3 regions of the Shinella sp. WSC3-e genome follow, and region 1 is predicted to be linked to each of the others. Evidence: predicted binding sites of a transcription regulator. Region 1 holds the regulator's gene; each other region holds the start of a gene.
The links. Region 1 encodes PhoB, which activates phosphate uptake and scavenging genes when phosphate is short. Its sites were predicted from a motif close to TGTCATNNANCTGTCAT; they were not measured.
Positions count from the first base shown of each region.

Region 1 (4,454 bases):
GGCTTTCCTGGCCCGGAACCTCGTAGAGGTTCGACAGGTGCCAGACCTTGTCGGCCTGGTCCTTCAGCGCGGCGACGAGATGGGGATGTGCATGGCCCAGCGAATTGACGGCGACGCCGGCGGCAAAATCGAGATATCGCTCGCCATCCTCGGTGATCAGCCACACGCCCTCCCCGCGCGTGAACCTGAGCGGCGCACGCATATAGGTTTCATAGAGCGGCGCGACATCGGCCATGCACGGATCCTCCGAAAAGAGATGCGGAAAAACAGGAATGCGGCTTGACTTTTCCGGGCTTCAGAAAAACCAAAAGCCGCCTTTCGGCGGCATGCCGCACTATCGGCATTTCCCATTGGGATGTCAACAAAATCGCGCCCGAAATGGCGCTGAACATCCCGCAAGGTGAGGATTCGCGGCACGCACGGAAGGTGTCTCTATCGAGTCACACCCGACCAGCAAGTTGGGGAAAACTCCGAAATCGATTCGCCCGGATTCCGGCGACTCTTGTCACAGAGTCCACCGGTCTCTAGGTTAAAGACCAATTACTAGACTGCATGCGGCGGAACTAGTCACCAAAAGAGTTAGGGCGTTCAGGTTCCGGACCCGTCCGGAACACGACGAGGGATTCCCGCATCCTGGGCGCCGAGCGGAGACGAAAACATGAACTGGACAGACGAGCGCGTCGAGAAACTCAAGAAACTCTGGAGCGAGGGCTTGAGCGCGAGCCAGATCGCGGCGCAGCTCGGCGGCGTCAGCCGCAACGCAGTCATCGGCAAGGTGCACCGGCTGAACCTGCCCGGCCGCGCCAAGGCCGGCGGCACGCAGGCCGCGGCACGCCCGAAGCGCCCGGCCCCGGCGACGCCGCGCCCGTCGAACTTCGCGGCCCGTCCGGTCACCACCCGTGCCGTCGCCCGCCCGGCCGGCAACACCATCCCCAAGGAAGAGATCGATTTCGAGACGCAGGCCGAGCAGCTCCCGGTTCCGGCCAACGGCAACAACGTGGTCGTGCCGATGTCGCGCCGGCTGGAGCTGACCCAGCTCACCGAACGCACCTGCAAATGGCCGATCGGCGACCCGCTCAACGACGACTTCCACTTCTGCGGCAACGAGTCCCCGGACAACTCGCCCTACTGCACCTACCACCAGCGCCTCGCCTACCAGCCCTCGGCCGAGCGCCGGCGGATGCGGTAACGTTTCCCACGGCAGGACATGCGATGCGGGCCCGAAAGGGTCCGTTTTCGTTTGCGGCGCAGGATAGCCCCTCATCCGCCGGCCCCGCACAAACGCAAACAGGCCCCTGAGGGCCCATTTCCGTCCTTGGGAGGAATCCCGTTCGCTCAGGCCTCCAGCGAATAGCCCGCGCCGCGCACGGTGCGGATGACGTCCTGCATGTTGGCGAAGTTGAGCGCCTTGCGCAGGCGCCCCACATGCACGTCGACGGTGCGTTCGTCGACATAGATGTCGTGGCCCCAGACGCCATCGAGAAGCTGCGAGCGCGAGAAGACGCGGCCGGGCGAGGTCATCAGGAATTCCAGGAGACGGAACTCCGTCGGGCCGAGGCGGACCTCGCGGGTGCGGCGGTGGACGCGGTGTGTCTCGCGGTCGAGCTCGATGTCGCCGCAACGCAGCACCGTCGAGACAACCTCGGGCTTGGCCCGGCGCAGCATCGCCCGCACGCGGGCGACGAGTTCCGGCGTCGAGAAGGGCTTGACCACATAGTCGTCCGCGCCGGTGGCAAGGCCGCGCACGCGCTCGCTCTCCTCGCCGCGCGCCGTCAGCATGATGATCGGCAGGCGCTCGGTTTCCGGACGCTGGCGCAGGCGCCGGCACAGTTCGATGCCGGAGACGCCGGGCAGCATCCAGTCGAGGATGAGGAGGTCCGGCATGCGCTCCTGCAAGCGCATCTCGGCCTCGTCACCGGAGAGGATCGTATCGACCTCGAAACCTTCCGCTTCCAGATTGTAACGCAGGAGGACGCTGAGAGCCTCCTCGTCTTCCACGACGGCAATTCTGGGCACCATGAAGCGAATCCTGCTCTCTTTACTCGGACGCGTCGGCGACGCCGGCCGCGACGACGGAGGTCGAGGTATCGTCCTTAGGACGCTCGCCCTCCGGCTGCGAGCCGGTCGCCATGTAGTAGATGGTTTCGGCGATGTTGGTCGCATGGTCGCCGATGCGCTCGATGTTCTTGGCGCAGAACAGGAGATGCGTGCAGGGCGTGATGTTGCGCGGGTCTTCCATCATGTAGGTGAGGAGCTCGCGGAACAACGAGGTATAGATCGCATCGATCTCGTCGTCGCGCTCGCGGATGGCCTTGGCCTTCTCGATCGAGCGGGTGGCGTAGACGTCGAGCACTTCCTTGAGCTGCATCAGCGCGAGCTCGGCGAGGTGCTCGAGGCCGCGGGCCAGCTTGCGCGGCATGCCGGAGCTCTGGACGGCGATGACGCGCTTGGCGGTGTTCTTGCCGAGGTCGCCGACGCGCTCCAGCTCGGCGGCGATGCGGATCGCCCCCATGATCTCGCGCAGGTCCGCCGCCATCGGCTGGCGCTTGGCGATGGTGACGATCGCCTTGTCGTTGATCTGGCGTTCGGCGGTGTCGAGGATGACGTCCTCGGAGATGACCTTCTGGGCCAGCGCGGCATCCGTCGTGACGAGCGCTCGGACGGAATCGGCCACCATCTGCTCGGCCGTGCCGCCCATTTCGGAGATGCGGCGGGAAAGGTATTTCAGTTCTTCGTCGTAGATGGAGACGATATGGCTCGATGACATGGCTTTGTCCTTAATGCACTCGGGGTTCAGGGGTTCAGCGTCAGCCGTCAGCCGAAGCGGCCCATGATGTAGTCCTGCGTGCGCTGGTCATCCGGATTGGTGAACATCTTGTCGGTGTCGTTCTCCTCGACGAGGTTGCCGAGGTGGAACATGGCGGTGCGCTGCGAGACGCGGGCCGCCTGCTGCATCGAGTGCGTCACGATGACGATGGTGAAGTTGGCGCGCAGCTCGTGGATCAGCTCCTCGACCTTGGCGGTCGCGATCGGATCGAGCGCCGAGCAGGGCTCGTCCATCAGGATGACTTCGGGGCTGACGGCGACGGCTCTGGCGATGCACAGGCGCTGCTGCTGGCCGCCGGAGAGGCCGGTGCCGCCCTCTTGCAGGCGGTCCTTCACCTCGTTCCACAGGCCAGCCTTCTGCAGGCTCCGCTCGACGATGGCGTCGAGGTCTGCCTTCGACTTGGCAAGGCCATGGATGCGCGGCCCGTAGGCGACGTTCTCGTAGATCGACTTCGGGAAGGGATTCGGCTTCTGGAAGACCATGCCGACGCGGGCGCGCAGTTCCACGACGTCGATCGCCGGATCGTAGATATCGTCCGTGTCGAGCGTGATGCGGCCGGTGACGCGGCAGCCGTCGATCGTGTCGTTCATGCGGTTCAGCGTGCGCAGGAAGGTCGACTTGCCGCAGCCCGACGGGCCGATGAGGGCGGTCACGGTATACTCGCGGACGTTCAGGTTGACGTCGTAGAGGGCGCGCTTGTCGCCGTAATAGACCGAGACGTCCTTGCCGATCATCTTGTAGGAAATGTCGTTCATTTTCTTGTCCAGCGCTTTCTCGACTGCTGCTTCTGACATCATGTTCATAAGACCGGTCCTTCTACCAGCGCCGTTCGAAACGGCGGCGCAACAGGATAGCGCCAACATTCATGAGGATGAGGAAGATGAGGAGCACGATGATGGCCCCGGACGTGCGCTCCACGAAGGCGCGCTCCGCCTCGTTTGCCCACATGTAGATCTGCACCGGAAGGGCCGTCGCCGGATCCATCGGCGTTGCCGGCACATCGGCGACGAAGGCGACCATGCCGATGAGCAGCAGCGGTGCGGTTTCGCCGAGCGCGTGGGCAAGGCCGATGATCGTGCCCGTCAGGATGCCCGGCATGGCGAGCGGCAGCACATGGTGGAACACGGTCTGCATCTTCGAGGCGCCGAGGCCGAGGGCCGCCGAGCGGATCGACGGCGGTACGGCCTTCAGCGCGGCGCGGGTCGCGATGATGATCGTCGGCAGCGTCATGAGGGTCAGCACCAGGCCGCCAACGAGGGCCGCCGAGCGCGGGAAGCCCGCGAAGTTGACGAAGACGGCAAGGCCGAGAAGACCGTAGACGATGGAGGGCACGGCGGCGAGGTTGTTGATGTTCACCTCGATAAGGTCGGTGAAGCGGTTCTTCGGGGCGAACTCTTCGAGATAGATCGAGGCGGCGACGCCGATCGGCAGCGAGAGCACGAGCACGATCAGCATCATGTAGAGCGAGCCGATGGCCGCGACGCCGACGCCGGCGGCTTCAGGACGGCTGGATGCGCCATTGGTGAAGAGGCCGGTGTTGAAGTGCTTGGCGAGCGCGCCGCTTTCGGCGAGCGTGTTCATCCAGCCGACCTGCTTGTCGGAGACCTTGCGGTTGTTTTCCGGCACG
Region 1 is NZ_OZ000530.1:4,334,181-4,338,634, reverse strand. Features, by position in the region: gene AABF56_RS21265 (aspartate aminotransferase family protein) at 1-235, opposite strand, end outside; gene AABF56_RS21260 (GcrA family cell cycle regulator) at 659-1,189, shown strand; gene phoB (phosphate regulon transcriptional regulator PhoB) at 1,336-2,019, opposite strand; gene phoU (phosphate signaling complex protein PhoU) at 2,039-2,767, opposite strand; gene pstB (phosphate ABC transporter ATP-binding protein PstB) at 2,815-3,630, opposite strand; gene pstA (phosphate ABC transporter permease PstA) at 3,644-4,454, opposite strand, start outside.

Region 2 (4,454 bases), 2.0 Mb from region 1:
CGGCAGGCCAGAGGGGGGCACCTCGTCAGCCGCGCGCGCTCACGAACGGAACCGCTTGCGATACTCCCCCGGCGTCAGCCCGACGATGCGGGCGAAGACTTTCCGGAAGGCGCCGGGATCGTTGTAGCCGACATCGAGCGCCACGCGGTCGACGGAGCGCGTGGTGAACTGCAGGTGCTCCTGGGCCTTGGCCACCCTCAGGCGCTGGCAATAGTCCGTCGTCGTCAGCCCCGTCGCCTTGCGGAAGCGTCTGAGGAAGGTGCGTTCCTCCAGCCCGGCCTGCGCGGCGAGCAGGTCGAGGCCGATCTCGCGCGCCTCGCTCGCCTGCAGGAAATGCTGCACCTTCAGGATCGCCGCATCGCCATGCAGGAGGCGCGGCGAGAAGGTGCTGTAATAGCGCTGCTCGCGGCCCGGCGGATCGATGACGAACTGCCGGGCGATCTCCAGCATGATCGTCGGCCCGAGGAAGCGGTCGATGAGCTTCAGCCCGAGATCGACCCAGGCCATCACGCCGCCGGCCGTCACGATGTCGCCGTCGTCGGCGAGCAGCCGGTCGGTATCGACGGTGACGTCGGGAAACCGCCGTTCGAACGTCTCGGCGATCACCCAGTTGGTGGTGATCGTGCGGCCGGCGAGAAGCCCCGTCTCGCCCAGGAGGAAGGCGCCGGCGCAGATCGAGGCGAGCTGGATGCCGCCCGCATGGCATTCGCGCAGCCAGGCGGCAAAGGGCGCCGCCTCCTCGCGCCGGATCGGATCGCCGAGCGCCGGCGGCAGGACGAGCACGCAGGGACGCGACGCCGCGTCGCCCTCCGCGTCCACCCGCACCGGCACGCCGTCCTCCAGCCGCCAGTGGCTGACGGTGAGGAGAGGCCCTGCCCGCCCCTTCTTCCGGCCGAGTTCCATCGCCGACCGGAAGAGATCGGTCATGCCGAGCACGGCGGCCATCTGCACGCCGGGATAGAGAACCAGTCCGATCTCGGCTGCACGCGCCATGTCACTTTCACCCCGGATTATGTCGGTCCCGCCAATGGCGAGAGATGGCAGGCCGGGGGCAGAATGTCCACATCGTCCATCGCCTGCAAGAAGGAACCGCCATGAGCAAGCGCGCCATCATCATCGTCGACCTCCAGAAGGACTATCTTTCCTCCGGCAGCTTCGCGCTGGCGGGCATCGATGCCGCCGCCGCCAATGCCGCGCGTATCGTCGAGGCCGGGCGCGGCAGGGGCGACCGGATCATCCATGTCCACCACGTCGCGAAGGAAGCCGCCTCGCCGCTCTTCGCCCCGGGCACGGAGGGCATCGAGCCGATCCCGGCCGTCACGCCGCGCGAAGACGACACGGTCATCGTCAAGAACCATCCGAATTCCTTCCGCGGGACGGCGCTCGACGAGACGCTGCGGGACGGCGGCATCGAGGACGTGGTGGTCGTCGGCGCGATGAGCGACGTCTGCATCGACGCGACGGCGCGCGCCGCCGCCGACCTCGGCTACAACCTCACCGTCGTGCACGACGCCTGCGCCACGCGCGACAAGGCCTTCGGTGATTCGCTCGTCCCGGCCGCCCAGGTCCACGCCACCATCATGTCGGCGCTGGAATTCGGCTACGGCAAGGTCACCACGACCGCCGATTTCCTGTCATAATCCCCGGCAACGGCCGTCCCTGCCCCGGGCGCAAGGGCTATCGCACAGGCAAGGAAACCGTCGCCACATCCCCTTCTCCCCCGCGGGGAGAAGGTGCCGGCAGGCGGATGAGGGGGATGGCGAAGGCAAGAAAAGCAAAGGATTCGTCCGTATCGCCCCCTCATCCGACCCTTCGGGCCACCTTCTCCCCAGGGGGAGAAGGGAAGAAGACGATGCCGCATATGGCCCGGCCCTGGCAGGCGCGGTCTGTGGAGCGCGGACACCCCCGCCAAAGCCCGTCGCGCCGCCCGTCATTCCCCTGTCATGGGACGATGGTGTCTCTTCGCGCGTGAATGCACCCCGGCGGCCGCATCGTGATCCGGCGCCCAGCGGAGTACGCGTGAATGGATACGGCTCAGGCCCTGGCCCTTGCCTCGGGCGCCCTCGTCGCCACCAACCTCCTCAGCATCCTCATCGCCGGTAAGCGGCTGAAGCCGACGGGCGCGGCGCCGCCCGAGATCGAGGAGAGACCGCCCGTCTCCATCGTCATTCCCGTGCGCGGCATCGAGAATTTCTCCGCGGAGACGCTGGAGCGCGCCTTCCGCCTCACCTGGCCGGACTACGAGCTGCTCTTCTGCGTCGCCCATGCGGGCGATCCCATCGTGCCGCTGATCGAGGCGGCGGCCGCCGCCCATCCGCATGTCGCCGCGCGCATCCTTGTCGGCGATGATCGCATCAGCGCCAATCCGAAGCTCAACAATTGCGTCAAGGGCTGGCAGGCGGCGCGGCACGACTGGGTGATCCTTGCCGATTCGAACGTCCTGATGCCGCCCGATTATATCCGGCACCTGATGGGCGGCTGGCGCAGCGATTCGGGCCTCGTCTGCTCGACGCCGCTCGGCTCGCGGCCGGACGGCTTCTGGGCGGAGGTGGAATGCATGTTCCTCAACACCCAGCAGGCCCGCTGGCAATATGCCGGCGAGGCGCTCGGCCTCGGTTTCGCGCAGGGCAAGAGCATGCTCTGGTACAAGCCGATGCTCGATGCCAATGGCGGCATCCAGGCGCTGAACGCCGAGATCGCCGAGGACGCCGCCTCCACCAAGCTCGTCAGCCGGCTCGGCCTCAAGGTGCACCTCGTCTCCTCGCCCTTCGAGCAGCCGCTGGGGCGGCGCACCGGGCAGGAGGTCTGGTCGCGCCAGTGCCGCTGGTCGCGCCTGCGCCGCGTCACCTTCCCCGCCTTCTTCAGCCCGGAAATCCTGCTCGGCGCCGTCCCGCCGCTGCTTCTCGCGCTCGCCGCGGTGCTCCTCGGCGTTGCGCCGGTCCTGCCCGCCGTGCTGCTCGTGCTCGCCGGCCTCTACCTGCCGGAAGCCGCCCTTGCGCTTGCCAAGGGCTGGCGGCTTTCCCTGTGGTCCGTGCCGGCGATGATGGTGCGGGACGCCATGATGCCGGCCATCTGGCTGCGCGCCTGGATCGGCGGCGCCATCGACTGGCGCGGCAACACGATGACGATAGGCACGAATGCCTGCGAATTGAAGGAAGCGCCGGCAGGGCCGTAGGCGGCCCTCAGCCCTTGACGCGCAGCCCCTCCAGCAGCGTCCGGAACCCCTTGACCGCCCGCCTGGAGGTCTCCTCCGGATCGTCGGACTTGGCGATCCACAGGGCGGCATGGCTGCTCGCCCCGTTGATCAGCCGGGCCGCCGCCTCCGTGTCGATGTCCCCCATCACGCCATCGGCCTTCAGCTGCTCGATGCTGCGGCTGAGGGCGGCGATGCAGCCATTGTTGGTCGGCCATTGCGAGACGTCGCCGAGCACGGCCGGCCCGTCGCGGAACATGATGCGCTGGATCTCCGGCTCCAGCGCCATCTCGATATAGGCGACGCATTCCGCGACAAAACCCTGCCAGCGGTCGGGCGCCGCGGCCGAGATCCGGTTGAGCCGCAGGGTCATTTCCGCGTCAATCTGCTGGATCACCGCCTGGAGCAGCCCCTTCTTGTCGCCGAAATGGTGGTAGAGCGCGCCGCGCGTCAGCCCGGCCCCGGCGGTGAAATCGTCCATCGAGGCGGCGGCATAGCCCACCGTGCCGAAGGCCTGCCGTCCGGCGGCGATCAGCTTGGCCCGTGTTTCGGCGATCATTTCCTCACGCGGCTTGCGCATGGCGTCTCCTCATTCACATACGCCGCGTATTTTATTTGACATACGCCACGTATGCAACTATCTCTTCAACATACGCCGCGTATGTAATTATCGAACCCGTCCCTTTCCAGGAGCAGGCCATGTCCAACCCCTACAAGGAAATTTTCAGCGTGCCGGGAACGAAGTCGTTCTCCGCCGCCGGCTTCCTCGCCCGCCTTCCCATCGCCATGGCGCCGATCGGCATCGTCGCCATGCTCTCGCAGACCCACGGCGAATACTGGCTCGCCGGCGCGGTCTCCGCCACCTTCGCGCTCACCAATGCGCTCATCGCCCCGCAGGTCTCCCGCCTCGTCGACCGCTTCGGCCAGGCCGCGGTGCTGACGCCCGCCACGATCGTCTCCGTCCTCGCCTTCCTGGCGCTGATAACCGCCACCCACCAGGGCTGGCCGGCCTGGACGCTCTTCGCCTCCGCCTTCCTCGCTGCCGCCATGCCCTCCATGCCCGCCATGCTGCGCGCCCGCTGGACGGAGATTTTTCGCGACAGGCCCGAGCTCAACACGGCCTTCGCCTTCGAATCGGCCGCCGACGAGCTGGTCTACATCGCCGGCGCCTCGCTCTCGGTCGGCCTTGCCGTCGCGCTCTTCCCGGAGGCCGGCATGCTGGTCAGCACCGCCTTCCTCGCCGTCGGCACGCTCGCCTTCG
Region 2 is NZ_OZ000530.1:1,560,482-1,564,935, forward strand. Features, by position in the region: gene AABF56_RS07910 (GlxA family transcriptional regulator) at 40-993, opposite strand; gene AABF56_RS07915 (cysteine hydrolase family protein) at 1,095-1,640, shown strand; gene AABF56_RS07920 (ceramide glucosyltransferase) at 2,024-3,175, shown strand; gene AABF56_RS07925 (TetR/AcrR family transcriptional regulator) at 3,183-3,773, opposite strand; gene AABF56_RS07930 (MFS transporter) at 3,893-4,454, shown strand, end outside.
Region 2: the regulator PhoB is predicted to act here: its motif matches at 1,929-1,945, upstream of AABF56_RS07920 (ceramide glucosyltransferase).

Region 3 (4,454 bases), 2.1 Mb from region 1:
TGTCACCATGCCGGAGCCCGCCATGAAGGATCTCGTTTCCCGCTGCCCGATCGAGGAGGTCATGCAGGTCTTGAGCGGCCGCTGGCCGACCCTGCTGATCTACTACCTGAAGGACGGCACGAAGCGCTTCAGCGACCTCCGGCGCGACAACCCGACCGTCTCGCACCGCATCCTGACGCTCGAACTGCGCAAGCTGGAAAAGGCCGGCATCGTGCGGCGGACGGTCTTCGGCGGCTATCCGCTGCGAGTCGAATACGACCTCACGCCATCCGGCCTGACGCTGCTGCCGCTGGTCGACGCGCTCGGCGACTGGTGGGAGGCGCGGGATGCCGGGCGCCCGGCGCCGCAAACGAAGACGGCCGCCGAGGCGGCGGCCGTTTCGTAAGGCTGGAGCATTTCCGCTTCTCCTCGAATCGCGAAAACGCTCTATCTGTTTGTTTTTATGCAATTCCGGACGCAAAACCGCTTCGCACTTTTGCTGGAAATGCTCTAGGATGACCGGTCAGGCCGGGTTGGAGGCTTCCACCACGGCAAGCGCGGCCATGTTCACCACGCCGCGCGAGGTGACCGACGGCGAGAGGATATGGGCGGGCATGGCGGCGCCGAGCAGGATCGGGCCGACATGCAGGCTGTCCGTCATGGTCTTGACGACGCCGAGCGTGATGTTGGCGGCGTCGAGATTGGGGAAGACCAGGAGGTTGGCTTCGCCGGACAGCGTCGAATTCGGCATGACGCGCTGGCGCAGGGCCTCGGAGATCGCGGCGTCGCCGTGCATCTCGCCGTCCGCCTCGAGCGTCGGGTCCATCTCGTGCACCATCTCCATGGCGCGGCGCATCTTGAAGGCGCTGTCGGAATCGCGCGAGCCGAAGTTCGAATGGGAGACGAGGGCGGCGCGCGGCGTGATGCCGAAGCGGCGGATCTCCTGCGCGGCCATCACCGTCATCTGCGCCACTTCCTCGGCCGTCGGGTCGAAGGTGACATAGGTGTCGGTGAAGAAGGTGGCGCCGCGCTGCGAGATCAGCAGGCTGAGCCCGGAGAAGTCGAGCACGCCCTCCTTCTTGCCGATGATCTGGCTGACGTCGCGCAGGTGCTTGGCATAACGCCCCTCGACGCCGCAGATCAGCGCATCGGCCTCGCCACGCTTGAGGGCCAGCGCGCCGATGACCGTCTGGTTGGTGCGCACGATGGTGCGCGCGGCTTCCGGGATGACGCCGCGGCGGCCGACGATGCGGAAATAGTCGTCGACATAGTCGCGGTAGCGCGGATCGTCCTCGGGGTTCACGACCTCGAAGTCGGTCTGCGGGCGGATGCGCAGGCCGTAGCGCTTGAGACGCGTCTCGATGATCTGCGGGCGGCCGATGAGGATCGGCTTGGCGATGTCCTCCTCCAGCAGCACCTGGGCGGCACGCAGCACGCGCTCGTCCTCGCCTTCGGCGAAGATCACGCGCTTGCGGGCAGCGTTCTTCGCGGCGGCGAAGATCGGCTTCATGATGAAGCCCGAACGCCAGACGAAGCGGTTGAGCTGGTCGAGATAGGCGTCGAAATCGGTGATCGGGCGCATCGCCACGCCGGTTTCGGCCGCCGCGCGCGCGACGGCCGGCGCAATGCGCAGGATGAGGCGCTGGTCGAAGGGCGAGGGGATGAGGTAGTTCGGGCCGAAGCTCGGCGTATCGCCGGAATAGGCGCGGGCGGCGACGTCGGACACTTCCTCGCGGGCGAGGGAGGCGATGGCGCGCACGGCGGCCATCTTCATCTCCTCGTTGATCGTGCGCGCGCCGCAATCGAGCGCGCCGCGGAAGATGTAGGGGAAGCAGAGGACGTTGTTGACCTGATTGGGGAAGTCGGAGCGGCCGGTGCAGATCATCGCGTCCGGGCGGGCGGCGCGCGCCTCCTCGGGCATGATTTCCGGCGTCGGGTTGGCGAGCGCCATGATCAGCGGCTTCTCCGCCATGCGGGCGAGCAGCTCCGGCTTCAAAACGCCGGCGGCCGACAGGCCGAGGAAGACGTCCGCACCGTCGATGGTCTCGGAGAGCTGGCGCTTGTCGGTCTCCTGCGCATAGACGCTCTTCCACTGGTCCATCAGGGCCTCGCGGCCCTTGTAGACGAGGCCCTCGATGTCGTGCACCCAGATGTTCTCGACCTTCGCGCCGAGCGAGACGAGCTGGTTGAGACAGGCAAGCGCGGCCGCGCCCGCGCCCGAGGCGACGATCTTGGCGTCGGAAAGCGCCTTGCCGGCGAGCTCCAGGCCGTTGAGGACCGCGGCGGCGACGATGATCGCCGTGCCGTGCTGGTCGTCGTGGAAGACGGGGATGTCCATCTTCTCGCGCAGCTGGCGCTCCACCTCGAAACATTCCGGCGCCTTGATGTCTTCCAGGTTGATGCCGCCGAAGGTCGGCTCCGGCGCGGAGACGACGTTGACCATCTCGTCCACGGTCGGGGCGTCGATCTCGATGTCGAAGACGTCGATGCCGGCGAACTTCTTGAAGAGCACCGCCTTGCCTTCCATCACGGGCTTGGAGGCGAGCGGGCCGATATTGCCGAGGCCGAGCACGGCCGTGCCGTTGGAGACGACGGCGACGAGGTTGGCGCGCGCCGTGTAGTCGGCGGCCGTGTTGGCGTCGTCGCGGATGGCGAGGCAGGGCGCGGCGACGCCGGGCGAATAGGCGAGCGCCAGGTCGCGCTGGTTGCCGAGCGGCTTGGTCGGGTTGATCTCGAGCTTGCCGGGGCGGGGGTGACGGTGGAAGAAGAGGGCCTGCTGGTCGATGTCGCCGCTTGCCGGACCGTCCTGCGTCCGCGATTTGTCACCCGTGCTCATGATGCTCCCTGCCATATGCTGTTTTTGTTGCGGCCCTTCTTTGCACGAAACCGCCGCGACGTGGTTTTCCGAGTCTTCCATAAAGCCGCAATCAGCGGTCTGTGCAATGCCTATTTGCCATCGAAAAAGGCATAGGTGTGTCATCAATCTGAAACAGGAGTCTGGTTTTCAACGGGGTGAAAGCCGCCCCTTACGACGACCACCGCGGCGGCCGGCCACCCGGAGACAGACGCATGACCGCGACCCTCGCCGACCCGAATGTCCGCCATTTCCGCACGCTGTTCATCTCGGACGTGCATCTGGGATCGAAGGCGGCCAAGGCGGACTTCCTGATCGACTTCCTGCGGCATCACGAAGCCGAGACGATCGTGCTCGTCGGCGACATCGTCGACGGCTGGCGCCTGAAGCGCAACTGGTACTGGCCGCAGGCCTTCAACGACGTCACGCAGAAGCTTCTGCGCAAGGCGCGCAAGGGCACGCGCGTCATCTACATTCCCGGCAACCACGACGAGTTCCTGCGCGACTTCCCGGGCACCCATTTCGGCGGCGTGGAAGTGGCTGACCGCATCATCCACGAGGCTGCCGACGGCAAGCGCTACCTCGTGCTGCATGGCGACGAGTTCGACGTCGTCGTGCGCCATGCCCGCGTCGTCGCCTATCTCGGCGACTGGGCCTATGACGCGGCCATCGCCATCAACGTCGTCTTCGCCGCCATCCGCCGCCGGCTCGGCCTGCCGTACTGGTCCTTCTCCTCCTGGGCCAAGCAGCAGGTGAAGACGGCGGTGAACTTCATCGGCGAGTTCCAGAAGGTGGTCGTCGAGGAGGCGCGGCGCCACGATGCCGACGGCGTGATCTGCGGCCACATCCACCACGCCGTCATCACCGAGATCGACGGCATCCGCTACATCAACAGCGGCGACTGGGTGGAGAGCTGCACGGCGATCGCCGAGCATCACGACGGCGAGATGGAGCTGATCACCTGGCAGATGCTCGCATCGAGCCCTGCCGAGGTGGTTCCGGTCTCGCGCCGGATGCTGGCGATCGAAACCCGGGAGCCGGAGGCGGCGTAAGCCGGCTTTCACCTGTTCGGCCTTCCGGCCCGCGGGCAGAAATAGCGCATTGGCGTACGTACGTCGGCATGCTAGAGCCGGGGCGTTCCAACGCAGGTTCCCCGCCAATGAATGCCCCTTCCGGGTTTACCGTGACCGCCGGCGCGCCGCCGTTCTTCGCCGCGCGCATCGCTCTCGTCTTCTGCGCGCCGATGATGGTCAACGGCATTGCGCTGCCGTTCTTCCCGGTCTGGCTGGAAACGCTGTCGATGAGCGACTTCCAGATCGGCGTCGTCCTTGCCGTGCCGATGTTCGTGCGCGTCTTCACCGCGCCGGTGGCCGGCATCATCGCGGACCGGATCGGCGAGCGTTCGATCGTGCTGCTCTGGTCGGCGCTGCTGTCGCTTTCGACGGCGCTCGCGCTCTTTGCGACCGGGTCCTTCTGGCCGGTGCTGCTGCTCTACACGCTGCAGGGCGCGGTCTATTCGCCCTATGTGCCTATCACCGAGGCGATCATGCTATCGGGCGTGCGGCGCTGGAATTTCGATTACGGCAAGATGCGCCTGTGGGGCTCGCTCGCCTTCATCGTC
Region 3 is NZ_OZ000530.1:1,724,799-1,729,252, reverse strand. Features, by position in the region: gene AABF56_RS08745 (winged helix-turn-helix transcriptional regulator) at 23-385, shown strand; gene AABF56_RS08740 (NADP-dependent malic enzyme) at 503-2,815, opposite strand; gene AABF56_RS08735 (UDP-2,3-diacylglucosamine diphosphatase) at 3,049-3,885, shown strand; gene AABF56_RS08730 (MFS transporter) at 3,993-4,454, shown strand, end outside.
Region 3: the regulator PhoB is predicted to act here: its motif matches at 2,954-2,970, upstream of AABF56_RS08735 (UDP-2,3-diacylglucosamine diphosphatase).